One region of the Chlorobium sp. genome, then DNA from elsewhere that is predicted to be linked to it. Evidence: riboswitches for the same ligand, from Rfam matches in the RefSeq annotation. Region 1 holds a riboswitch; each other region holds the start of a gene.
The links. A riboswitch is a leader RNA that binds a small molecule or an ion and turns the genes downstream of it on or off. The one in region 1 is predicted to bind cobalamin.
Positions count from the first base shown of each region.

Region 2: linked by a shared signal. The riboswitch ahead of WBP50_RS10695 (TonB-dependent receptor) and the one ahead of WBP50_RS06630 (vitamin B12-dependent ribonucleotide reductase) in region 1 are both predicted to bind cobalamin.
Region 3: linked by a shared signal. The riboswitch ahead of WBP50_RS10810 (TonB-dependent receptor plug domain-containing protein) and the one ahead of WBP50_RS06630 (vitamin B12-dependent ribonucleotide reductase) in region 1 are both predicted to bind cobalamin.

Region 1 covers NZ_JBAWHG010000040.1:42,733-50,559, forward strand. The annotation lists gene mrdA (penicillin-binding protein 2) at 1-667, opposite strand, end outside; gene mreD (rod shape-determining protein MreD) at 671-1,162, opposite strand; gene mreC (rod shape-determining protein MreC) at 1,166-2,026, opposite strand; gene WBP50_RS06610 (co-chaperone GroES) at 2,172-2,561, shown strand; gene nadA (quinolinate synthase NadA) at 2,647-3,603, shown strand; gene WBP50_RS06620 (hypothetical protein) at 3,674-4,399, shown strand; gene WBP50_RS06625 (pentapeptide repeat-containing protein) at 4,414-5,475, shown strand; cobalamin riboswitch at 5,628-5,897, shown strand; gene WBP50_RS06630 (vitamin B12-dependent ribonucleotide reductase) at 6,116-7,827, shown strand, end outside.
Region 2 covers NZ_JBAWHG010000061.1:1,203-9,029, forward strand. The annotation lists gene WBP50_RS10690 (ABC transporter substrate-binding protein) at 1-1,094, opposite strand, end outside; gene WBP50_RS10695 (TonB-dependent receptor) at 1,098-3,407, opposite strand; cobalamin riboswitch at 3,698-3,912, opposite strand; gene WBP50_RS10700 (cobaltochelatase subunit CobN) at 3,972-7,718, opposite strand; gene WBP50_RS10705 (ATP-binding protein) at 7,733-7,827, opposite strand, start outside.
Region 3 covers NZ_JBAWHG010000061.1:36,413-44,239, forward strand. The annotation lists gene WBP50_RS10810 (TonB-dependent receptor plug domain-containing protein) at 1-1,594, opposite strand, end outside; cobalamin riboswitch at 1,863-2,103, opposite strand; gene WBP50_RS10815 (Na/Pi cotransporter family protein) at 2,333-4,012, opposite strand; gene WBP50_RS10820 (SRPBCC family protein) at 4,005-4,496, opposite strand; gene WBP50_RS10825 (NUDIX hydrolase) at 4,672-5,082, shown strand; gene WBP50_RS10830 (cobalamin-binding protein) at 5,060-5,941, shown strand; gene WBP50_RS10835 (MFS transporter) at 6,048-7,307, shown strand; gene WBP50_RS10840 (Gfo/Idh/MocA family oxidoreductase) at 7,341-7,827, shown strand, end outside.

The DNA.
Region 1 (7,827 bases):
CGTCGTCATATTTGCCGACAAACCTTCCGAGCGGATCGACCATTTCGAAACGGGCGCCTTTCTGACCCTTCAGCCGCTCCTCGTAGATTTTTTCGAGACCGCTGAAGCCGATCTTGTCCTCCTGGGTATAGCCCTCCTCGGAAAGCTTTTCGAGCTCTTCCTTCGGAATCAGCCGCTGGTAGCCGAACAGGTGCGATCCGTAAAGGAAACCGGTATATTTTCGTTTGTTGTCGGCCTCGATGACCACTCCGGGAAGCTGCCAGAGATTTTCACTCAGGCGGGCTATGATCACCGGGTTCAGGTTTTTGGTGACGGTCACTGCCGAAAAGCGGTTGAAGCGCTCTCCTTTCCGGATTTTTTCGGCAAGCTCTCCGACCGGCATGTTCATCAGCCGTGCAAAAAAGCCGGTTTTCGATTTCCGGAACTCGGAAGGGATGACCCTTACCGAATAGAGCGGCTGATTGTCCACGACGATCAGCCCGTTCCTGTCGATCATCCGACCCCGAGGCGCCTGTATCCAGATTCTGCGGATGCTGTTGGTGCTCGATATGGAGCCGAGCTCCTGAAAATTCAGAACCTGGAGATAGAAGAGGCGGGCGAGCAGCAGGGAAAATACCGCGACAACGATATAGGTAACCAGCGATGCTCCCCGTTGAATGGTATCCATTGGTTACTCGGAAAGGGTTTTTCTCAGAAACAGCCGGTAGATGGCAATGGTCAGGAGCAGATTCATCATGCAGGCCAGGGCTCCGGAGACGAATACGCGGTAGAGGAGCGGTTCCCCGAGAGGATTTTTTGCCAGGCTGAATACCAGATTTCCCGTAAACGAAGCGAGCACGACGCCGAGATAGAGCATTCTGGACTTCTGGGTCATGGTCGCATGGCTGTTTTCCGGTACATGGCAGTATCCTGCCGTGAATCCTTCGATCGTTCTGGTGAGCAGCACGATACCCATGTTTCCGGAAAGGGCTCCGGCGAGGAACCCGGCGGCAAATCCGAAGGTCATGCCTTTCCGCTGTCCGGTGAAAACCGACATGAAGGCCAGAAAGACGGTAACGGCATCGGGCGAAACGCCCAGCAGCGTCAGTCGCGAAAAACCGAATACCTGCAGCAGCGTGACTGCAAGCAGGATGATGATGGGGAGGGTAAGGGTTTTTGTCACAGCTCAGTTCACAGGGTTGATGATTGCCGGTTTATCCTGGGGCAGGACGCTTTCGAGCATCTCTATCTTTTCCGGGTCTTTCTTTGCCGGCGCTACCAGTACGTGGGTCAGGGTCGAGAAATCGACCGCCAGGCGGACAGTGATGTCGTAAAAAAGTTTGTCCGGTTTGATGCGGACAATCCGTCCGACGGGTATGCCGCTTGGCGCGAAGGTGCTGAAGTCCGTCGTCAGCATCAGTTCGCCCTTTTTCAGCGGACTGCTTATCGGAATGTGCTCGATCTGGGCAAGATGCTCCGCACCGCCGTTCCAGCTGAGTATACCCAGAGCGCTGCTTCTGTCGGACATGACGCTCACCTTGAAGTCGCTGTGTATGACCGGCATCACGCCGGCGTAATGCCGGGATACGAACACGACCCTTCCGACCAGCCCGTGAGGGGTAAGCACCGTCATGTCCGGGCGGATGCCCCGGTCTTTTCCGGCATCGATCAGGAGCATGTTTTCCCTTGAACTGAATTTCCGGTCGATCACCCTGGCGATGATGTAGCCCGAGGTGTCGAATGTGGAGTCGGCCAGCAGTGCGCGCCTGGCTTTTTCGTTTCTGAGCGCCGTCTCGCTGCGCAGGGTTCTGGAGAGCATCTCCGCGTTGATTTTCAGCAGCCGTTCGTTTTCCCCGCGGAGATTGAGCAGGTAACCGTAGCTCGATATTTTCTCATTGATCGACGCCTGGAGCTCGGTGCCGCCGCTCCGTATTTTCGAGAGCATGTCGTCCTGCTCGAACCTGATCAGGAGGAGAGCGATACCGCAGTAAAGCAGCAGGAGCAGGTAGGCGTTATGTTTGAGGAGAAAACTGAAAAACTTCTGCACGATCACAAATTCCGTTTAAGATACCTGATGCCGTCCGCTCCTGTAGTCCGCAAGCCCGTGTGGTTTGCCTGAGCGGTTATTTTTATTACATTTTCCTGTTTCAGGTACAGTATTGTTCCTGGCCAATATGACAAGTTGTCAACATATGGTGCAAAACATAAATATAACAGATAAATTTATTGTTGTCGGCGACAGAGTGTTAATCAAGCCGAAATCTCTCGACGAACGCACAAAATCAGGCATATACCTGCCTCCGGGCATTCAGGAAAAAGCCCGGATCCAGAGTGGTTATGTCATCAAGACCGGGCCGGGCTATCCGGTAGGACCGCCGCCGGAATCCGACGAGCCCTGGAAGGAGCAGCTTACCGGCGCGCAGTACATTCCCCTGCAGGCGAAAGTCGGTGATCTGGCCATTTTCATCCAGAACAGCTCCTATGAGATCGAGTATGAGGAGGAGCGCTACATCATCGTGCCCAACTCGGCGATTCTGCTTCTCATCAGGGAGGACGACGATCTTGAATATTATCTGAAATAACCGGCGGGCAGTTACGGGCCGCATCAAGTTTTCCAGTAACGGGGTACGCTCAGGGCGGAGCCCCGAACCCCTTAGCAACGCGATCATGACTTCTGAACCTGTAGAGCCGTTTCCATCAAAAGAGGAGTTGCTTCTCCGTGTAGGGCAGTTGAAAAAAGAGCTGAATGCGGTTCTGCTTGCCCATTACTACACGCTTCCCGAAATTCAGCAGGCAGCCGATGTTGTCGGCGACAGCCTTGCCCTGGCGCGCAGTGCGGAGAAAACCGGCGCTGACGTGATCGTTTTTGCGGGCGTTTACTTCATGGCCGAGACAGCCAAGATTCTCAATCCCGAAAAGCTGGTGCTCGTTCCCGACGAATATGCCGGATGCCCGCTGGCCGACAGCTGTTCTCCGGAGGAGTTCATGCAGTTCCGCCGGCAGCATCCCGGCGCGGTTGCCGTCAGCTATATCAACTCTTCGGCGGAGATAAAGGCGCTTTCCGATCTTATCTGCACCTCTTCGAACGCCGAGCGGATCATCCGCTCCATTCCTGCCGGGCAGAAGATAATTTTCGGGCCGGACCGCAATCTCGGCGGCTACCTCATGAAAAAGCTGCAGCGGGAGATGGTGCTCTGGCAGGGGTACTGCTATGTACACGAAGCGTTTTCCGAAGAGTACATTCTCGAAGCGTGCCGGCAGTACCCCCATGCCCTCCTGATAGCGCATCCGGAGTGCAGGGAGGAGGTGCTGCGCCATGCCGCTTTCGTCGGCTCCACCCAGGCGCTGCTCGACTTTACGGTATCGAGCCAGTCCTCCGCTTTCATTGTTGCAACCGAGCCGGGCATTCTCTACGAAATGCAGAAACGTTCGCCCCTGAAACAGTTCATTCCGGCGCCCAAGGACATGCAGAACCCGCGCAGCGTCTGCAAGCAGATGAAGCAGAACACGCTCGAAAAGCTGGTGCAGTGCATGCAGGAGCGCAAGCCGGAGGTGGTGCTGCCCGAAGATCTCAGAACCGCCGCCCTGAAGCCGATTCGGCGTATGCTCGATCTTTCGGCCTGAACATGACTTTACCGGGCGCCGGACCGGGTCGGCGCCGTTTCACTCTCGAACCATCAAACCCTCATCACGTATGGAACGCTTTTTCGGACGCACATCCAGAGGGATGTCGATCATGACCACCGTTCTGGTCCTGTTTTTCAGCGCCGCCGATGCCTGCGCATGGCATGACCGGACGCATATGGCCGTCGCCCAGGCTGCGGGGTTCGAACGCTGGTACAGCGCCGCGGCTCCCGATGTGGTGAAGTCGAGGGATATGTTCAGGCCCGTCGAGGAGAAGAACCACTACTACAACAACAACGCAGACAGGAAAGTGACGGCGCGGATGGTCATGGAGCAGGTGGAGCGCTTCAACCTGCCTGATGACGAAGAGGGGCACCTTTACGGGGCGATTATCGGTTCCGTCAGGGACTATAAAAAGCTGAGTGCGACCGGCAAGTATGCCGACTATCCGCTCGTGTTCTGCGCCCACTATGCCGGCGATCTCTCCATGCCGCTGCACAATACCGTCTACGACGACTTCAACAGGGAGCGCCACGGCGTCAACGACGGCATTATCGAATGCAACGCCCTGAACAATATCGGCTATATCCAGCGGAGCATGTACGATATCCGTATCGAAAGCGAGGAGGATCTTGCCCGCGAAATCGCACGGGTTGCCGAAACCGCCCGCAGGCTTGGCCGGAAGATCAGAAAAGAGAACCGCAACATGACCCAGGCCGAGACCTATACGCAGGTCATTCACAGCGCGTCGCTCTTCAGGGCCATTCTTCGCTACGTCGGAAAGAACCCCTGCTGATCAATACCTAAAACATGGCAAGCCAGGAACAGCTTTCGGTTCTCCTGCGGGGAGTCGCCTCATGGAACCTGTGGCGCCGTCAGAATGGCATGGCGTATCCGGACCTCCAGGGCGCGGATCTCCAGGGCTTCGACCTCCGTGATGCCGACCTGAGCGGCGCGAGTCTTTCCGGAGCGAATCTGCGGGATTCGGACCTCGGCGGAGCCGATCTCAGGGGGGCCGATCTCGATGGTGCGGATCTTGGAGGAGCCCGGCTGAGCAAAAGCACGATCGACATCAATACCCGGTACGAAACCCTGCTGGGGTGCGATATCGGCGTCAACGGTTTTTATTCCGCCCCGACCGATTCCGCGGCGCTCATGCGTCTCGATCCTCCGGGAAACTCCATGCAGGGGTCCAATGCCGAGGCGGTGATCGAGAGTCTCCGGCAGGCCAGAAAACTCCATACCTTTTCCATGATCCTTGCCGGCATCGGCCTCCTGTTCATCGTCATCCGGCCGAAATCGATATCCCTTCCGTACCTGTCAGGCTCCTTCAAGTTCGATGACCTCAGCTATGCCTTTCTTGCCGCCCTGCTCTCGACCGGCCTCCTGAGTCTTGTGGCTACCTTCATCGACTCGGCCCTGCAGGGTGCGCGCTATCTCAACGACCGCCGTTCGGTCATGACCGTCGGGCATTTCCCCTGGGTGCTTTCAAAATATGAGCAGAATCCGGAGGTCCGCCGTCAGTCGAAAATCCTGCGGTTTTTTCTCAGTTTCCATCCGCTGGTCTATCTCTACTTTTTCGTCAAGTGGGATGCGCTGTTTTCCGGCGACTGGGCAGGGGTTGTCAGTCACTACCAGGAGCTTCCCGTCGTGCTCGGCGAATGGCTGCTGCCGGTTTTCTATGTGATGCTTTTCAGGCTTTGCCTGCGGATTTTCAGGCTTTCCGCCGGCTTTCAGAAGCCGATTCTTTTCGACGCCGAAACCGAACGGGAGCGGCGCTCCGACATGGAGCGTCTCGCCCATGCCGTTGAAGCGCAGGCTGCGGAGATCGCCGCACTCGCCACCCTCCTGCGGGAGGAAAAAGAGCGGTGAGGGATTGACAGGGAGCGGTCGGGGTCGGGCATTATCAGGCTCTTGGTGTTGAACGCTCTCCGGAGTTCGATCGATGCTGCAGGGGAATTCGTGCCATGGCCCGAAAATCACCATCCTGTTTTGCCTGCCGGTGAAAAATCGTTACACTTCAGCAATTCATTCGATAGTACGGTGCCGGATGCGTAATGCTGCCGGATAATAGGGAAGTACGTCTGAATCGTATACTGTACCCGCAACTGTAAGATGGTTTGCCGTGAGTCGATACGGACAGCTCTGTCCGGATGGTCGTTGCGGTTCGCGGGCATGCACTCTGCCGATTCCAGATACCACGGGAAAAGCAGGGGAAGGATGCCGCAGGAAAAAGCGTCGGAAGTCGATGCAACCGTCGAAGTCAGGAAACCTGCCGTAATTGCTTGTCGCCGATCGGCTTCGGGAATAGAGCCGGGTGACCTTTTCAGCCGTCTGATCTTTTTTTATTTCATGATCTTTTTTCGTCAGTATGGTGAGGTTATATTATCCATACTATTGCCCCCCTAAAGACAGTAGCAATGGCTTGCAAGCTTGTTGTCCGGGTAAGGTAACTTATTGAATATAAAGGGTTTACCTATCAACAATCATTTATCGATTCTGGAGACTTCATATGAAAATCGCCCGCCTGTTTACCTCTCCCGGAGAGAACGTCTACGACCGTTTCGAGTACACCCTCCGTTCATCCGTGCTGCGTAATCCGGACGGCTCGAAGGTGTTTGAACTGAACGATATCGAGGTGCCGAAACACTGGTCGCAGGTGGCGGCCGATATTCTCGCCCAGAAATATTTCCGCAAGACAGGGGTACCCCGGCGTGATGCTGACGGAAACGCGGTGCTCGACGAAACGGGCCAGCCTGTAACCGGCAGCGAGCGCTCCATCAAGGAGGTCGTGCACCGTCTTGCCGGATGCTGGAAGGAGTGGGGCGAAAAGAACCGTTATTTCGATTCGCCCGACGACGCGCAGGCTTTCTACGACGAGGTCGCCTATATGCTGCTCCGCCAGATGGGCGCACCCAACTCTCCCCAGTGGTTCAATACCGGACTGAACTTCGCCTACGGCATCGACGGACCCGCTCAGGGGCACTTCTATGTCGATCCGGCAACCGGCCAGACCAGGGAGTCCGAAGACGCCTATTCCCGTCCCCAGGCCCATGCCTGTTTCATCCAGTCGGTCAATGACGATCTGGTCAACGACGGGGGCATTTTCGATCTTGCCGTGCGCGAAGCGAGAGTGTTCAAGTTCGGCAGTGGATCGGGCACCAACTACTCGAACCTGCGTTCATCCGGCGAAAAACTCAGCGGCGGCGGCAGCTCTTCGGGGCTGATGAGCTTTCTCAAGATATTCGATTCGGCGGCCGGAGCCATCAAGTCCGGCGGAACCACCCGTCGCGCGGCCAAAATGGTGATTGTCGATATCGACCACCCGGACGTGGAGCGCTTCATCGAGTGGAAGGCGCGTGAAGAGGACAAGGTAGCTTCACTGGTGGCCGGTTCGAGGATCTGCTCCCGTTTTCTCAAGGCGATTGTCGACGAAGCCATTGCCAACGGCTCCGACCGTTCCGAAAACATGAAGCTGCAGCTTCTCATCAGGAACGCTCTTTCGCGGGCCGTGCCGATGAACTATATCCTCAGGGTGCTTGCCCTGGTCGATCAGGGTTACACCACCCTCGACTTCGACGAATACGATACGCATTACGAATCCGAAGCCTACCAGACCGTCGGCGGCCAGAACTCGAACAACACCGTCAGGGTCACCAACGCCTTCATGAAAGCCGTCGAAAACGACGATATGTGGGTGCTCCGCGAGCGTACGACCGGCAAAACCGCAAGAGCCGTGAAAGCCCGCGACCTCTGGGAAAAAATTCTCATGAGCTCATGGAAATGCGCCGATCCCGGCCTCCAGTTCGATACCACCATCAACGAGTGGCATACCTGTCCGGAGAGCGGCAGGATCAATGCAAGCAATCCGTGCTCCGAGTACATGTTTCTCGACGATACCGCATGTAATCTGGCCAGTCTCAACCTGATTCACTTCGTCGATGAATCGACCGGAAAGATCAGGGTCAGGGAGCTGCTGCACGCTTCGGCACTCTGGACTGTGGTGCTGGAGATATCGGTGCTGATGGCGCATTTCCCGTCGAAGGATATCGCCCGTCTCAGCTACGAGTACCGCACGCTCGGTCTCGGCTTCGCCAATCTCGGTACCGTGCTGATGGTGCTCGGCATTCCTTACGATTCGCCCAAGGCCCTCGCCCTGGCCGGCGCGATTTCCGCGCTCATGACCGGTCAGGCTTATGTGACCTCGGCTGAAATGGCAAAGGA
Region 2 (7,827 bases), on a different contig from region 1:
ATGCCCGTCTCCCAGAAAAGCGTCCGTCCGTCGTCGAAGGTGAGGTTGTCGTTGTTGAACACCTTGCCGGATTTGACCGAAGAGAAATACTGATAGCGTTTGTCATCGCCAAGCAGGTCGGTAATGGTTTTCGCATTGTACCGGGGATTGACCCAGTATTCCGCTTCGATGCCGACCTTGAGGGCGTGTTCGAGACTGACCGGATTCTCTTCGTATTCGCCGCTCTCTTCGAGTATGTAGCGCGCACCTGCGTCGTGCAGGAATCTGATGAACCATGCGCTCGAACCGTGCGTGGTCCAGATGCCTCTGGTGGCGTGGCCGACAATAACCGTCGGGCGCACGCTGAAAGAATCCTTCACCGATGCTTCGAGTTTTTCATAACGTTCCGCTGCGCTCCTGAAACAGGCCTCCGCCTCCTTCTCCCTGCCATAAAACGCACCGAAAAACCGTATCCACTCCAGAACGCCGAGAGGATGCTCCTCGAGATGCATGCACACCAGCCCAGGCCTGATGCCCATCGAAAGCAGTTTGTCATGGATGTCGGTATCGCTTCCCGACGAGTAGACGAAGGCGATATCAGGGTCGATGTTCACCATGGTCTCCATGTTCATATCGGCGGACATGCCCGTCTCGAGCACCTCTCCGGCAGCCATCTTCCGGCGGATCTCAGGGTTTCCCGTCCACTTCCCCATGCCCACCCCCGCTATGCTTTCGATCCGGTCGAGCTGCCCGATCATGGCTACCTGCAGGCCAAGACCGCAGGTTACTTTCCTGACAGGAGTGGCCACAACCAGGGCGTCAGGATACCCGGAAGGCGCGGTTTCTCCTCCGGGAACGAGCAGATAGCGATAGAACACCCCGAGCCTGGCCCCTTTCGGCTTCCTGATCTCGATGAGGGTACAGGAACCAACCTTTTTCATGGTAAAACAGCGGGCGTAACGCAGGGGGATTTCCTGCTCCACGACCCTCTTCGCACCCCTTCTGACCGGCCGTTCCCGCTCCTGCCGGCACCCCGCCAGCAGCAGAAGGGGCAGTACCGTCACCAGTACTGCCCGCATGATCCGGAATGAAACGAATCTCATCTGCTTTTCCATACCTCAGAACGTTACCGTATATTTCACGCCGAACGACCTGCCCGGCATGTTGTAACCATCCTTTTCGGTGTAGTTTTCATCCAGAAGGTTCTTCACCGTCAGGGCGACGCTGTTCTTCCCGTCGATGGAAACGCCAACCGTCGCATCGAACACAAGAGCCGGTTCATGCTCAAGAACGGAATTCTTCAGCGTCGGACGTATCGACGTAAAATAGTTGTCCTCGTAACGGGAGCCCAGGTAACGGGCGCTGAGACGGGCATTGAGAAGATGGAAGTCGTTGTACTCGATACCGAACGAGCCGAGCCCGGCGCGAACATATTTCATCGGGCTCTCGACGCCGTACTTTGTTACCTCGGCTTCGAATTGACGGGTGTAACTGGCATAGCAGCGCAAGGAATAACGGTAGTCGGCCATCGCTCCGAAATCGCAGGAGAGTTCGAACTCCATGCCCCGCAGCCTGGCGCTTGCCGCATTGACATAGGTTTTGATCTTGCTGCCGTCGCTGGTGCTTTCCGTTGTGATGAAATCCTCCCATTCAGTATCGTAGTAGGTGACATCGGCCCGCAATCCCCGTTTCTCGTCGCTCCAGGTCAGACCGGCATCCCAGGTCACGCTCGTTTCCGGCTCCAGGTCCGGGTTGCCCCGCACCGTCCAGCCATAGGTATCGATATACTCCCCGGCCTTCTGCAACGCGGAGGGCGACACAAACGCCCGGCCGATGCTCGCATGGGTCTTCAGGGCAGGCAGTAATGAGTACTGGAAAGCCAGCGATGGGCTGAAAAACCCGTCATGCGTCTCTTCCGTATCCACGTCCGCGATCAGCGGCGTATCAAGCATGGCAAAGGTGCTCATGTCGTAACGCATTCCCGGAGTGACGACAAGCCGCCCGTCGAGGAACGAGAGCCCGGCTTCGGCAAAGAGGCCGAGGCTGCTGGTCCTGCCGTCCGGACTGTAGGGAGCGGCGGAAACCCCTGGAGCGCTGTGCCTTTGGGTTTTGTAGGTCGATGTATGGTAATCGACGCCGGCCGTCACGCGATGCCTGCCGATGGTTACGGCATCCTGCAGCTGAAAACCGTACTCCTCGTTTCGGCCTTCGAAATAGGCGTACGTCTTGCCCGAGGCGCTCTTCAGGTTTCGGCTCTCGTCTTCAGACCAGTAGGGCATGAATTTGACATGGTGTCGTCCCGCCGTACCGGTAAGGGAAATATCCGCGGTTTTGCGGAAGACATCCTTCAATCCGTCTTCATAATAACCCCAGATGGAACCGGGCGTATGAACCGACGGAGCGTTGAAAAACGCGCCGCGCAGGTCGAGCCTGAAACTGTCGCTGAGACGGTAGCCGATGCGGAGCGAACCGGAATTGCTGGAATAGGTGGAATTCCGCATGGCGCCGATCCCTTCCTCGACCATCTCCGGGGAGGGATCCGAGATGAGCGTGTTATTGCCGACCTTGTAATCCTCGTTCTGGCTGAAATACCGGAAACCGAGGTCGAAATCGAAACGGTCGCTGATCGAACCGCCGATCGCGCCGCTGCCGTCGAAGGTTTCGAAGCTGCCGTAGCCGAGCGATACCTTGCCTCTGATGGGTCCCTGGGACTTTTTCGAAATGAAGTTGATGGTGCCTCCCATGCCCTGCGATCCGTACAGTGCCGATGAAGGCCCTTTGATCACCTCGACCCGCTCGATCATGTTCATATCGACGGCGGCGAGGTTTCTCGTGCCAAGCGGCCTGCCGTCAAGCAGATACGAGACATACTCGGCATTGTAATACGAGCCGGCATTCGGAACGAATCCCCTGATCGAGACCCCCGAAAGCATGCCGGGATACTCGATGACGTCAACACCGGCAGTCTTCTTGAGCAGTTCCGAAGCACTTGCCGGATCGAGCGCCTCGATATCCTTGCCGGTGATCACCTCGATCTTGCGCGGTATGTTCTTCAGCTGTTCCTGGGAACGTGTCGACGAAACAACGATCTCGCCTGCCGAATGCGCGCTTTCGGCAAGGGCGACATTGAGCAGCTTCCCCTGACCGGGTTTGAGATACCGCGTTGCATAACCGATAGAGCTCACCGTCACCCGGCCCGCATCACCAGGAAGGGTCAGCGTGTATTCGCCGCGCGAATCGGTAACCGTCCCTGCGCCGCTCCCCTCGACCCGAATCGTTGCTCCGGGCAGAGGAGTGCCGTCATCGCGGCTGGTGACGACCCCGGTTATGACCCGGCTTTCGGCCGAGGCTTCCGGCACCCATACCGACACAAGTACGGCAAACAGTCCCGCCGTACGAAAAACTTTCTTGACTGAGTAGGATTTCATCGAGTTTTGTTTTGTGGTTGCACAATGCCAATGCGTTGTTGTTGCTGTCTGTCGGCCCCTTTCCCCCGAATGCAGGAAAGGGCCGGCCCTGCTGCGATAAGAGGGCGTCATCCATGCCGGACTCCGCCCGGACACGCTCTCTGCATGGTGCAGGCAACGGGCGCGGCATCGGAACCCTTCAGGCCTTGAGCCGAAAGGGAGAACGCTTCGCCACCGGAGAAACGGCAATGCCGCCTCCCTCCCGCCGGGAATATCATCTCTTGCTGTCATCTCTGTTCGCTTTTTTCCCGAAGCATTACTTCGTTACGGCAGGTCTTCTGACTCTCCCCATGCTTCCGGCCTTCCCGGTCCGCGGGCGCGGACCAGTGGCCTTTTCGGAAGCACCGCGCCGCCGGCGGATGCCGACGGAGGGATTACAGCAGCGGGCACTGTCCCGGATTTTCACCGGGTTCCCTTTTCATTCCGGCGCCTTGCAGCGCCGGAAACCGTAACTGAATAATTAAACGTTAGTTACTACTTGTTCTCTTCGACACAAGCCAAAGTGGACTTGGTGGACGAAATTCATCATTCATCATTCTCCTTTATCCTCCACTCACGTTTCCACCGCTCGACCTCATCGCCGGTGAAAATGTCGATCCGGCCGCCCTGAAACGCTCCTTCGACATCGCCGATCCGCTCTTCGAGATCTCCCTCGATGGAGAGGGCCGCCTGGCGCACCGCCTCGAGCAGGTCCGGCCTGGCATCCCAGAGTCCCCTCGCTTCGGCTTCGAGCAGTCGGCGGGTGATCTCTTCGAGCGCCCATGGGTTCTGCCGGCGGATCCATTCACGGTTCTCCTCGTTCTGCACGAAGGTCTCCACCACCTGCTCGAACACCCAGGTCTCCACCTCGCCCGTCGTGGCGCTCCATTTGAAGAGGTTGTTGATACGCGAAGCGAACCCCTGGGCTCCCTGGAAACCGTGCTCTTTCATGGATGCTATCCATGCCTCGTTGCAGAGCTTTGCGCGAACCGAACGCTCGGCCTCATCCCTGAAATCGCGGATATCGGGATTGCCGGGGCGGGTCGTATCGGCCCACCAGGTTTTCACGGCTTTTCCCGACAGCACCTTTGCGGCCGCCGCCATTCCCCCGGCGCTTGCGGCATAGCAGCCGCAGTCGAGCGCATCGTACTCCCCGGAGGTCTGCTTTATGCACGAGATTTCGACCCTTGCAAGCTGGCGGCTGAACAGGTCGTACGCCTTGACCCCCTGGTCGAGCTGCCCGCCGCCATAGGCGTAGCCGGAGTGGTTGATGTAGGTCTCGGCAAGGTCGCGCCGGTCGTTCCATGCCGACGCGTCGAGAGCGAGGGCCACCCCGTTGGCATAGGTGCCGGGCGGCGAGGAAAACACCCGGTAGAGCGACAGGCGCTGCATGAGCGAATCCTCCATCTTCCCGGCGTGGGACTCCTGCAGCGCGGCAAGCTGCTCGAGGGTGTGCTTCCTGACGAAATTGGATTCCGCCGGTTCCTCCTCGAGGGCGCTGACGGCGGCGACCGCCCTGTCGATGAGCGCAAGAAAATGGGGAACCATATCGCGAACGATGCTGCTGGTCTCGATGGTGACATCGATCCTCGGCCTCGGCATAGCGACACCGTCGATGGTGATCGCCAGCTCGTCGAGAGGCGTGAGGGCGATCGCGCCTACCCTGCCGCTAGCCTGCCGCACCGGCCTGACCCCCATGAGGGCGAAGATCTGGGAGAGCAGCTCGCCGTCGGACTTGAAGGCGTCGGAGCTCCAGAGGCTCATGCCGATGCTTTCGGGAAAGCGGCCCTCTTCGCGATAGAATTTGTCAAGCAGCATGTCAGCCATCGCGGATCCGATCTTCCAGGCCGCTTCGGTGGGCATGGTCATGATGTCGGCAGCGTAGAAATTCCTGCCGGAAGGGAGCACGTCAGGCTTTCCCGACGACGGAGCGTCTCCGAGACCCGCTTCGATGTAGCTTCCGGAAAGAGCCCTGATCACGTTGCGCACTTCGTCGCCGGCGCGCCCTATTCCGGCAGCGGTCTCGATGCACCAGTTCGCGAGCCGTTGCGGAATCCGCCCGGCAGCCGCTCTCAGCGCGGCTTCAGCCGAGTCCGGGTCGATAACGGCCGCAAGAATTCCGGAGGCTTTCGTAAATTCGTCTCCCCCGGATGCCGGATGCAGCGCGGCAAGTTCGGCTGCCGAAGGGAAACCCTCGCCGAGACGCGGCAGTGCGCAGAGCAGCATGGACGACACCGCCCGAAGCGACGGCGGCTGACCGAAGAGATGCATCCCCTCCGGAACCATCGAAAGCTTCAGCAGCGACATCCGTCGGGAGAGGGTTTCGACCTCCGCATGCAGCTGGGCGATCGTTGCGCCTTCCGGCAGAAAGCGCAATCCGACTCCGAGATCGAGCAGCTCCTCCTGCAGGGCTTCCTGTCGCGCCGTCTCCCTGCCATCGACCGCTCGCCGGTATTCGCCCAGCAGTTCGTCGTAACGCTGCAGTTCCGTGTTCAGGACTGCCGGACGGCAAGCCGGGGTGAGATGATCGACGATGACCGCGCGACCGCGACGTTTGGCCATCATCCCCTCTCCGGGCGTGTCCATGATATAGGGATAGATGTTCGGCAGGTCGCCGAGCGAAATGTCGCTGAAGCAGTTTCGGGAGAGCACCGCCCGCTTGCCGGGAAGATATTCGAGCGCGCCGCTCGTCCCGAAATGGACGACGGCGTCGCACTCCTGCTGTATCCAGAAATAGGTCGCCAGCCAGTGGTGCGGAGGCGATATGCCGGGATCGTGCAGGATACGGCACACCTCCCCGTCACAGCGTGCACCATAGCAGCCACGTTTCGGCTGCGGCATAACCAGCACCTTGCCGAACCTGAGCCCGGTAATGAGCAGGGCCGGTTGTCCTTCGACTTCGAGCGCCATGCCCTCTCCGGGAAAAACGCCCCACTCTTCGTTCACCTGGCTGCGTACCTTTTCGTCGAGGGTGCCGAACCAGGTCTGGTACTCCTCCCGGTTCACGGCGTGCAGGACGCCCCCCTTTCGCAGGATCCCGTCAGCCGTTGTCCAGCGGAACTCAAGCAGCGCCTTCCGATCATGGATCATGGCGAGCAGGTCCTTCCCGGATTCGGGAAGTTCCCCGACGTCGTACCCTTCGTGCCGCATCCGCCGCAGGAGCAGCAGAAGGCTTTCGAAGGTATCGAGTCCTGCCGCCATGCCGATGGTGCTCTCGACTCCCTTGCAGGGATTGTTGTGCAGGATGAGTGCGATGCGCTTTTCGCCGTTCGGTGCATGGCGCAGACGGGCCCAGCGCTTCACCCGCTTCACGACCATGCCGATACGCTCCGCGACGGGAACGGCGGTGCGCACCATTGGCGGATCGCCGGGATTGCGAACCGTTCCGGACACCATGACCGGGTCGATGGCGCCGAACATTTCCGGCTGCACCAGCGAATGGGTCAGGGTCATGGCGCTGATGCCGACGGGATCGTCGAGCCACTCCTCGGGCGAAAGCATGAAATTCCGGATAAGCTGTATCACCGGCACGTCGAGATCCTGCAGCACCCGGCGATCTTCGGTCGTCGAGATCAGGCGCCCGAGCAGGAAGTTCAGAATGATGTCGGGGGGCAGTTCGCCTGAGGAGAACAAGCGGTGCCACGGATAGCGATCGCGCTGCAATGTGGCGGCCTCGCTGTCGCAGAAGACGCAGAACGGAATGACGCCGGCCGCAGAAAGTGCGGCGATGAGAGCATCGACATCGGCATGGTTGCCCTCCGCAAGCAGCGTGTAATGCATGATGATGCCGGCCACGGGAGCCTTCCCGGAAAACCTGTCCGTCGAGCGGAGCCAGCCGGCATAGTCGGCGGCCGTGTCGAAAAAGCTCCCGCTGTCGGGATGATAGATGCCTGTCGTACAGGCCGGGCGGCAGGGCTCGTGAACGAGACCGGCAAGCCGTCGCAACCCGTTATGGAAATTCTCTTTCGAAAGCACGCCGAAATACTCCCGCAGCGTTTGCTGTTCGCCGTCCGAAACGGTGGAAAAGGATTCCGGCAGACCGGGATGCAGGGCGACCCTTACCGGAACCCGCATCATCTTCGGCAGCACTCCCTGCAGACCGGGCGCTTCGGGAGGAACATTTGCCAGCAGCACGTCGATGGCGCCGTTGTCGAGATGTTCGACAAACGGCTCTTCGCCGCCGAAACCGAACGAAAGCAGCTCTATCCCCTCCGGGCGGACCACAGAGGCAAGCTGATGCCAGATTGCCGAACTGTGGATGTTGTTGTAGTATGCGATGGTGATCACGCTCATATCCTGTTTTATGGTTACGGTGCCGTCTGCCGCACGCCGGGAAGGGAACCGACGTCCATCACCATATCCTGAAGGGGCTGCCGGCGCACCCGGTGCGGAAGGGCGAATG
Region 3 (7,827 bases), on a different contig from region 1:
GGTATTTTTCTCCGTAGATATCTTCCGAGACAGGATCCGCCCAGTATCCTGCTGCAGACAGCGAAACCCTGCCGAGAATCCCTGCTTCGCCATAAAACGGGCGCAGTCCGAGCTCCCATTCGATGCCTTTCGTTTCATACGCGCCGGCATTGAAATAGCGGTAAGGCTTTGTCTTTCGATCGATCTGGATCTTGTCGTCATACGTCATCCAGAATCCGGAAATCCTTGCCGAAGCGCAATCGCAGTTCCACTTGAACCCTGTCTCGTAACTCCAGCCCGATTCCGGTTTGAGGTCGGGATTTCCTTTGATGGTTTTGCTGTCGTAGTACAGCTGGGTAAAGGTCGGAGCCTGAAAAGCCTTGCCCGCATTGGCAAACAGATTGAGATCGTCCGAAGCTTTCCACATAAGACCGACGCTTGGCAGAAACACGTTGTAATCGGTCGTTTCCGCTTCGTTGTCGATGAACTGCTCCCTCCCGCCGAACGTCAGGATAACGTCATCGCCGAACCGTTTTTTCAACTCCGCAAATACGCCGTAATCATCGCGCGACTTCTCCCCGTAGATGTTGGAATATTCGGCATAGCGATGAACATAGTCCGCTCCCACGCTCAGCTCGAAACCGCGGGAAAAAAGAAAACGATAATCGGTCTCGGCGCCGTAATTGTAATTCAGACGCTCGACCTCCGACTCGAATACCCCATCGACGTACTCCGTCTGAACGCGATTGTCGTAAACGCCGTACAGCTTTGCCTTGAACACATCGCTTTCATAACGAATATTGAGAAAATGAAAGTCGCTCTGCTGATCCGTCCGTTCGACCAGTCCCGAATCATAACGATCGATGAAGCCCGTTTCGTAGCCGGAATACTGATAATCGATATAGGTGTCGGCAAACGGTGACAGGTTGAGACTGAACATGTACCGGTCGGTCTCGTCAAGGGCATTGGTGTACTTGTTGGTAAACTGACGGCCGACATTGTCGAGTTCGCCCATGTGCTGGTAACGAAAACCGATAGTCGCGCCGGGCAGGTTGACGCTGACGCCGTGGTTCATCCACGATTCGTTGCCGAATTCAACCGAGGCGGTCGCCGATGTTTCGCCGGAAGGTTTTTTGGTAACGATATTGATCACGCCCGACATCGCATCGGCTCCATAGAGCGTGGACGCGGCGCCCTTGAGGACCTCGATTCTCTCGATCTGGTCTATGGAAATGGCACTGAGATCATACCCTTTCGAAGCTGCCTGCTGGACAGGCATGCCGTTGACAAGAATGAGCTCGCCGTCGGCCATCCCCCTGATGTAGACCGAGCTGTTCATGCCGAGTTTGTTGACGCCAAGGGGAGCGAGGGACTTGTACCCGAGACCGCCGATTCGGGAAAGCGCTTCGATGGCGTTAGTGGCCCCGGTTTTTTTGAGTTTCTCGCTGTCGGCGACGGTTATAAACCTGGCGCTCTCCTTTTCCTTTTCAGAAAAATGGCTGCTCGTCACCACCACCTCATCGGTAGTGTAAAAGCGTTCGGAGGGTTCCCCTGCGTACAACGCGCTCTGGCATGCAACGCAAACCGCAAGAAAGGCAACTGTTTTTTTTGTCATGTGTCTGCCTGTTATCAGTTTCATAAAACTTCAAACTGACTGACAGGTCCGTCCAGGGGCAGGAAACGTACACGAAAAAAAAACACGAACACGGCATCCATACGAAGCCAACGATGCTGAAAAGCCGGAAAGGCGCGCACGGAGCAACCGAAAACAAACCGTTAGAGCAGAAAGTACCTGAGCCGCTCAGGATATGGATGTCGCCGGATACATTGTTTTTTTCATGTACAGTATTGCCTGAGACTATAAACCCGTAGTCTGATTATTGATTGCAATAGCATAACCGGCAGGTCTCCTGACTTTCACGGTTTACTTCCTTTGCAGACCTTCCCGCGCTTTTCCTGGGAGGAAATCAGCGCAGTGACCTGAAAAGACCGCTTTTCAAACTCATGTGGCCATGAGCTCTGAATGGCGGTTTACCGTTGTACAGTTGCGGGTACAGTGTACGAATCTCACGTACTTCCCTATTCTCCGGCTTTTAAGCCGGCACCTGTTATGACGAGAAAGAACTTCGAGGGAATTAGATAGCGAATAATTTTTTCAAATGCAAGAAATCTGTGAGCGGTGAGCGGTGAGCGGCAAGAATAACCGGAACGTCAGTTCAGCAAAAAAAACTCAGAACTATTTACAACTGTAACTTCCGGCACTCTTTCGCCCCCGGACTTCCGGCTAACCGCCCACCTCTCACGGCGACCGACTTCCGCCTTCCGGCTCACCACTCACCGCCCACATCTTCTGCTACTGACTTCCCGCATTCATGATGCTGCGGGCTATGCTCTTGCAGTAGTGGTGCATCTCTTCGAAGGCATGCAGCAGCTCCATATGCCGGTCGTGCGTCATGGCCGATTCGGGCAGCCTGCGCAGCCGTTGCAGATGCCGGACTTCAGCTTCCGCGGCAAGCACGGAAAAATCGTCGGCACCGTGCACGATTGCCGATGCCCTGGCGGCACCCATCTCCTGCACGGCACCGGTAAGACCGGCAACTTCACCGCAGAGAAATGCATGCAGGGCCGACAGGTCAGCCATGCCTTCCTCCGTCAGGGACATCGAGGCTTCCGGGGATCGCCCAGTCAGCTTCTGCAGGAGAGCCTCGATGCTGTCGCCTATCGACTCCTGGTCCTTGACGATAGCCATGAGTGCGAAAACTTCCCGGGACTCGCGCTCACCGAGCTCCTGCCGGCTGATGGCAATGAGATAATCCGACATTTTCGATTCAAGAAAGTCGATCTTTTCCTCCCGCATGCCGATTCCCCCGGCAAGGGAAAGCTCCGGAAAAAGCGTATCTCCTGCCGCAGGGTTTCCGGTAAAAGCCGGAAGCAAAGCCCCTGCCATCCTTTCAAGAATACGGTTCATGCGCACAGTCTCTGCCCTTGCATAGCTCAGGGCAAGCGACGGCGTGGAGAGAGCGGAATTGGTGATATACCAGACGGAAGGCCGCAGCCGCGTCTCTTCAGGACTGTCGGGAATCAGACGAATCAGCAGTTTCGCCCAGAAGGAAATCAGCGGAAGGAACATGACCGCCATAAAGACATTGTAAAACGTATGGGCATTGGCAATCTGGCGTGGAATGGCCGTTCCGGGAACCCCCGCCGCCGGTGAAAGCATGCGAACGAAATCGGCATACCAGGGAATGAGAAACAGAAAAACCGCAACTCCGCTGACATTGAAAAGCACCTGCGCAAGAGCGACGCGGCGAGCCGGACGCATGGTGCCGATACTTGCCAGCGTTGCGGTAATGCAGGTGCCGATATTGGCGCCGAGCAGCAGCGGAATGCCGGCTTCCAGGGACAGTGAACCCTGCTGGGCAAGCGTGATCACAATGCCGATGAAGGCTCCGCTGCTCTGCATCAGAGCGGTCAGCAGCATACCGGCAAGCACGCTGTACAGCGGATTTTCCATGTAGCCAAGAAGTTTCAGAAACGGCTCGTAAGAGCGGAGGGGCACGACAGCTCCCGACATCAGACTCATGCCGAAAAGAAACAGCCCGAATCCATAGAGCGCTTCACCCGCGTTGCGAAGCGCTTCCCTCCGGCTCAGGAGGTTGAGCGCGAAACCCGCGGCGAAAACCGGCAGACCGTACTCGTGAATCCTGAAGGCGATAAGCTGCGCCATGGCCGTCGTGCCGATTTCCGCGCCAAGCATGATGGAGAGCGCCTGGACATAGGTCATAAGCTGCGACTGCACCAGCCCGACCAGCATGACCATGATGGTGCTGCTCGACTGCACCATCATGGTGGCAAGGGCTCCGGCAAGCAATCCGGAAAAACGGTTATCGGTGATACGGGCAATGAAATCGCGCATGCGGCTCCCCGCGGCCTTCTTGAGGCCACCGCTCATTACCGTGATGCCGTAGAGAAACAGCGCAAGCCCCCCGGCAAAGGAAAGCGCTATGGACGGAAAGGAAAGTTCGTTATGCATGGCGGTGCAACGATGCGGAATTCATGACACCAAGAAGTTCTCCTGTCTTTCTTTTCCTGTAGGCAAACACCTCCTCGAGGCGGCGGCTCACGATCAGCGCATTGACCAGATCGCCGAACACTCCGAAAGGCATCGAATAGTCGATCCGGTCGGTCATCTCGATGCCTCCCGGAATTTCACGGAACTGATGCCGGTGGCGCCAGCTCCCGTAAGGCCCGGATTTCTGCCGGTCTTCGAAAAGGAAAGGTCTGTCGACCTTCGTTATTTCGGTCTCCCACTGCACCGGCAGCATCATGAACGGGTAAAGCGTATAGGTGATCAGCATGCCCTCGTAAATCTGTTGCCCTGCAGTACCGCTGGTGATCCTGAAAAACATTTCCGGTGGCGTGATCCTTGCCAGGTTCGCCGGATCGGAGAAAAACTCCCATGCCTCTTCGATGGAGACCGGAATGCACTGCCTGAAGGTCAGGGTGTTGAGCCCCATGATAGTAAGGCGGATTGTGTTACCGTTTTCAGCTATAACGGTTTGAAGGGGTAAAAAGTAGCCGTCTGTAATGCGGCGACACGGAATATTTTGCAGCAGGGAGCATTCGGATATCATCTTTTTTTGCCATTTTCCCTGCTGAAGGAAAGATATTGTCCCATGTAACCGCCATCCCATGACAAAAGCCACGGTAGCCGCGATCATCGCGCCGGACAGGGCCAACCGGTCGACGGTGCTGCTTACCCGGAGGGCCGTTATGCCCTTCAGGGGATTCTGGTGCCTTCCCGGAGGACATATCGACCAGGGCGAAACCGCTCTTGCAGCAGTCAGGCGGGAGGTGGGCGAAGAGACCGGGCTCGGGTTTGCCTATCCGGAGTTCCTTTGCTACATCGACGAAATCTTTCCGCAGTACGGCTTCCATGCGGTTGCGCTTGCGTTTTTCGGAACAGCTGAGGGAACCCTCCGCCTGATGCCCGACGAGGTCGAGGAAACGGGCTGGTTCCCTCTCGACGAGGCGCTTTCGATGCCACTCGCCTTCCACCATAACGAACTCCTGAAACAGTATGCGACTCGCGACATGGCATAAAGGCATCCCTTTCCTGCTCCTGCTCTCCTCGGTCCTTCTTCTCTGCACGGGCTGCATGAAAACCGAAAGCGGAGCTGAAGCAAAGCAGGAGACGAAACCCCGAATCGTAAGCCTCGCGCCGAGCATTACCGAAATGATTTTTGCCATCGGAGCCGGAGAACATCTGGTGGGGCGAACCACGGCGTGCGACTGGCCCGCAGAGGCCGCCAGGGTTCCGGTTGCGGGAGCTTTCGGAAGGCCCTCGATGGAGGTGCTGGCCTCCATGCATCCGGATATCGTCATCGACGTCGATCTCGAGGAGGAACAGAGCAACAGCAAAATCAGGGATCTGGGCATCCGGACCGAAAGGATCATCTGCAGAACCCCTGACGATATTCCCGAAGCGCTCAGGACACTCGGAAAACTCACCGGCCACCGGCCTCAGGCCGACAGCCTTGCCTCCGTCATTGAAAAAGGCCTTGCCGGATTCAGGAAGAAAAACCTCGGCCGCAGGGAAAAACCCCTGGTCTATCTTGAAATATGGGATGATCCCTTCTGGACCGGCGGCAGGGACAGCTACACGTCGGCCCTGATCAGCTATGCCGGAGGACGCAATATCGGCGACGCCGTTCGCAAGGAGTATTTCGAAATATCACAGGAGTGGGTAATCGAACAGAACCCCGACATCATCGCCTGCATGTACATGTCGAAAGAGACCCCCGCCGCCGCGGGCGTCATGCAGAGAAGCGGCTGGAAGCATATCAGCGCGGTACGGAACAGGAAGGTGTTCGACGGCTTCGACAACAGCCTTTTTCTGCGGCCGGGTCCGAGAGTGCTGGAAGGAATCGCGCAGCTGGAGCGACTTATCGAAAAAAAATAAACCCCCTGAAAGTGCTGTTTTTCAAAAGCAGCCTGCAGGAAAAGGGGTGAATTGTTTATCTTTGAGGCCTTAGCTCGATGGTGCCGCAATATAACAGCATGCATGCATGAAGAAATCGCCACTGGTCATCCTCCTCCTTACCGTTCTGCTTGATCTGATCGGATTCGGCATTGTTCTGCCCCTGCTGCCGACCTATGCCAAAGACCTTGGCGCAAATCCCTTCATGATCGGCCTCATCGCCGCGATTTTCTCCATCATGCAGTTTATCTTCTCCCCGCTCTGGGGGAAGCTGAGCGACAAGATCGGACGAAGACCGGTGATGCTCATCAGCATTTTCATCACCGCACTCTCCTATCTGATTTTTTCGCAGGCCGACAATATTCCGCTTCTGATCTTTGCCAGGGGGCTCTCGGGCATCGGATCGGCCAACATTGCCGCAGCACAGGCCTACATTACCGATGTGACCGACAGCAAAAGCCGCTCGGGAGCCATGGGCATGATCGGCGCCGCGTTCGGCGTAGGGTTCATTATCGGACCGCTCGTCGGCGGATTGCTCAAGCATAACTATGGCATTGCAATGGTTGGATACGTGGCTTCCGGCCTTATCTTCCTCGATTTCATTCTCGCGGTTTTCTTTCTGCCGGAATCCAACAAAAAAGCCGAAAAACTTGCGATCAGCATGTTCAGCCGGAAGGGCGAGGGAGCCGGATCGACCTCTTTTCTGAAAGCCAAGACCGACGAGTACATCGACGGCCTGAAGCTCTCCTTCAGTTCGAAGCCGCTTGCTTTGCTGATGATCGCCAATTACATCTTCACCTTCGCCATCGTCAACATGCAGGTGGCCTCCATTCTGCTCTGGAAGGAGTATTTCATGGCATCCGATCAGCAGATCGGCTACATTTTCGCCTATGTAGGCTTTTTCTCGGTCATCGTACAGGGTGGACTGATCGGACGGCTCATCAGGAAAGTCGGCGAACACAGGCTTTTCCTCTGGGGCCATCTGTTCACCTTTGCCGGGGTTTTTTTCGTACCGTTCATCCCTCAGGACACGCTTTTCTCCTACGGGCTTCTGATCCTGCTCTGCTTTGCGATCGGCACAAGCCTGGTAGCCCCCATCAATCTCTCCATGATCTCCCTTTACAGCTACAAGCAGCAGCAGGGGCAGATTCTCGGGCTTTCGCAGTCGGTAAATTCCTTTGCCCGCATCATGGGGCCGTTCAGCGGGAGTATCCTTTACGGCATGAATTTTCATGCGCCCTATATTGTAGCCGGCCTGCTGACCATCGTAGGCACTTTTATAGCGCTCGCCCTGTTCAAGTATAAAATTGAGGCTCTGGAACCTGCAGCAGAAACTGAAAGCATCTGACCAGGCTTTCCCTGCATGAGAAAAAAAACTGATATGCGTATAGGAGTTATCGGAACGGGAAAGCTTGGCGAATTTCATACCAAACTGCTTGGTGATATCGCCCTTGAATCCCCGGATGTGCATCTGGCGGGTATTTTCGACAGGAACAGCCAGCGCGCCGAAGAGATTGCCGGCAAATACGGAGTCCATCAGTTCGATTCCATAGAGCAGCTGTCGGCGAACTGTGATGCCGCCGTGATTGCCACGACGACAAGCACCCATTTCGATATTGCCCGCCAGCTGCTGGCTGAAAAAAAACATCTCTTCATCGAGAAACCTATAACGGCGACAATCGAGGAGGCTGATGAGCTGATCAGGCTTGAAGAGGAGAACGGGGTTCGCATTCAGGTAGGCCATATCGAACGGTTCAATCCGGCCCTCCGCGCGGTGGAATCCTATATCGGCGAACCGATGTACATTCAGGCTGAACGGCTGAGCGGATTTTCGCTCCGGGTCACCGATGTTTCGGTGGTGCTCGATC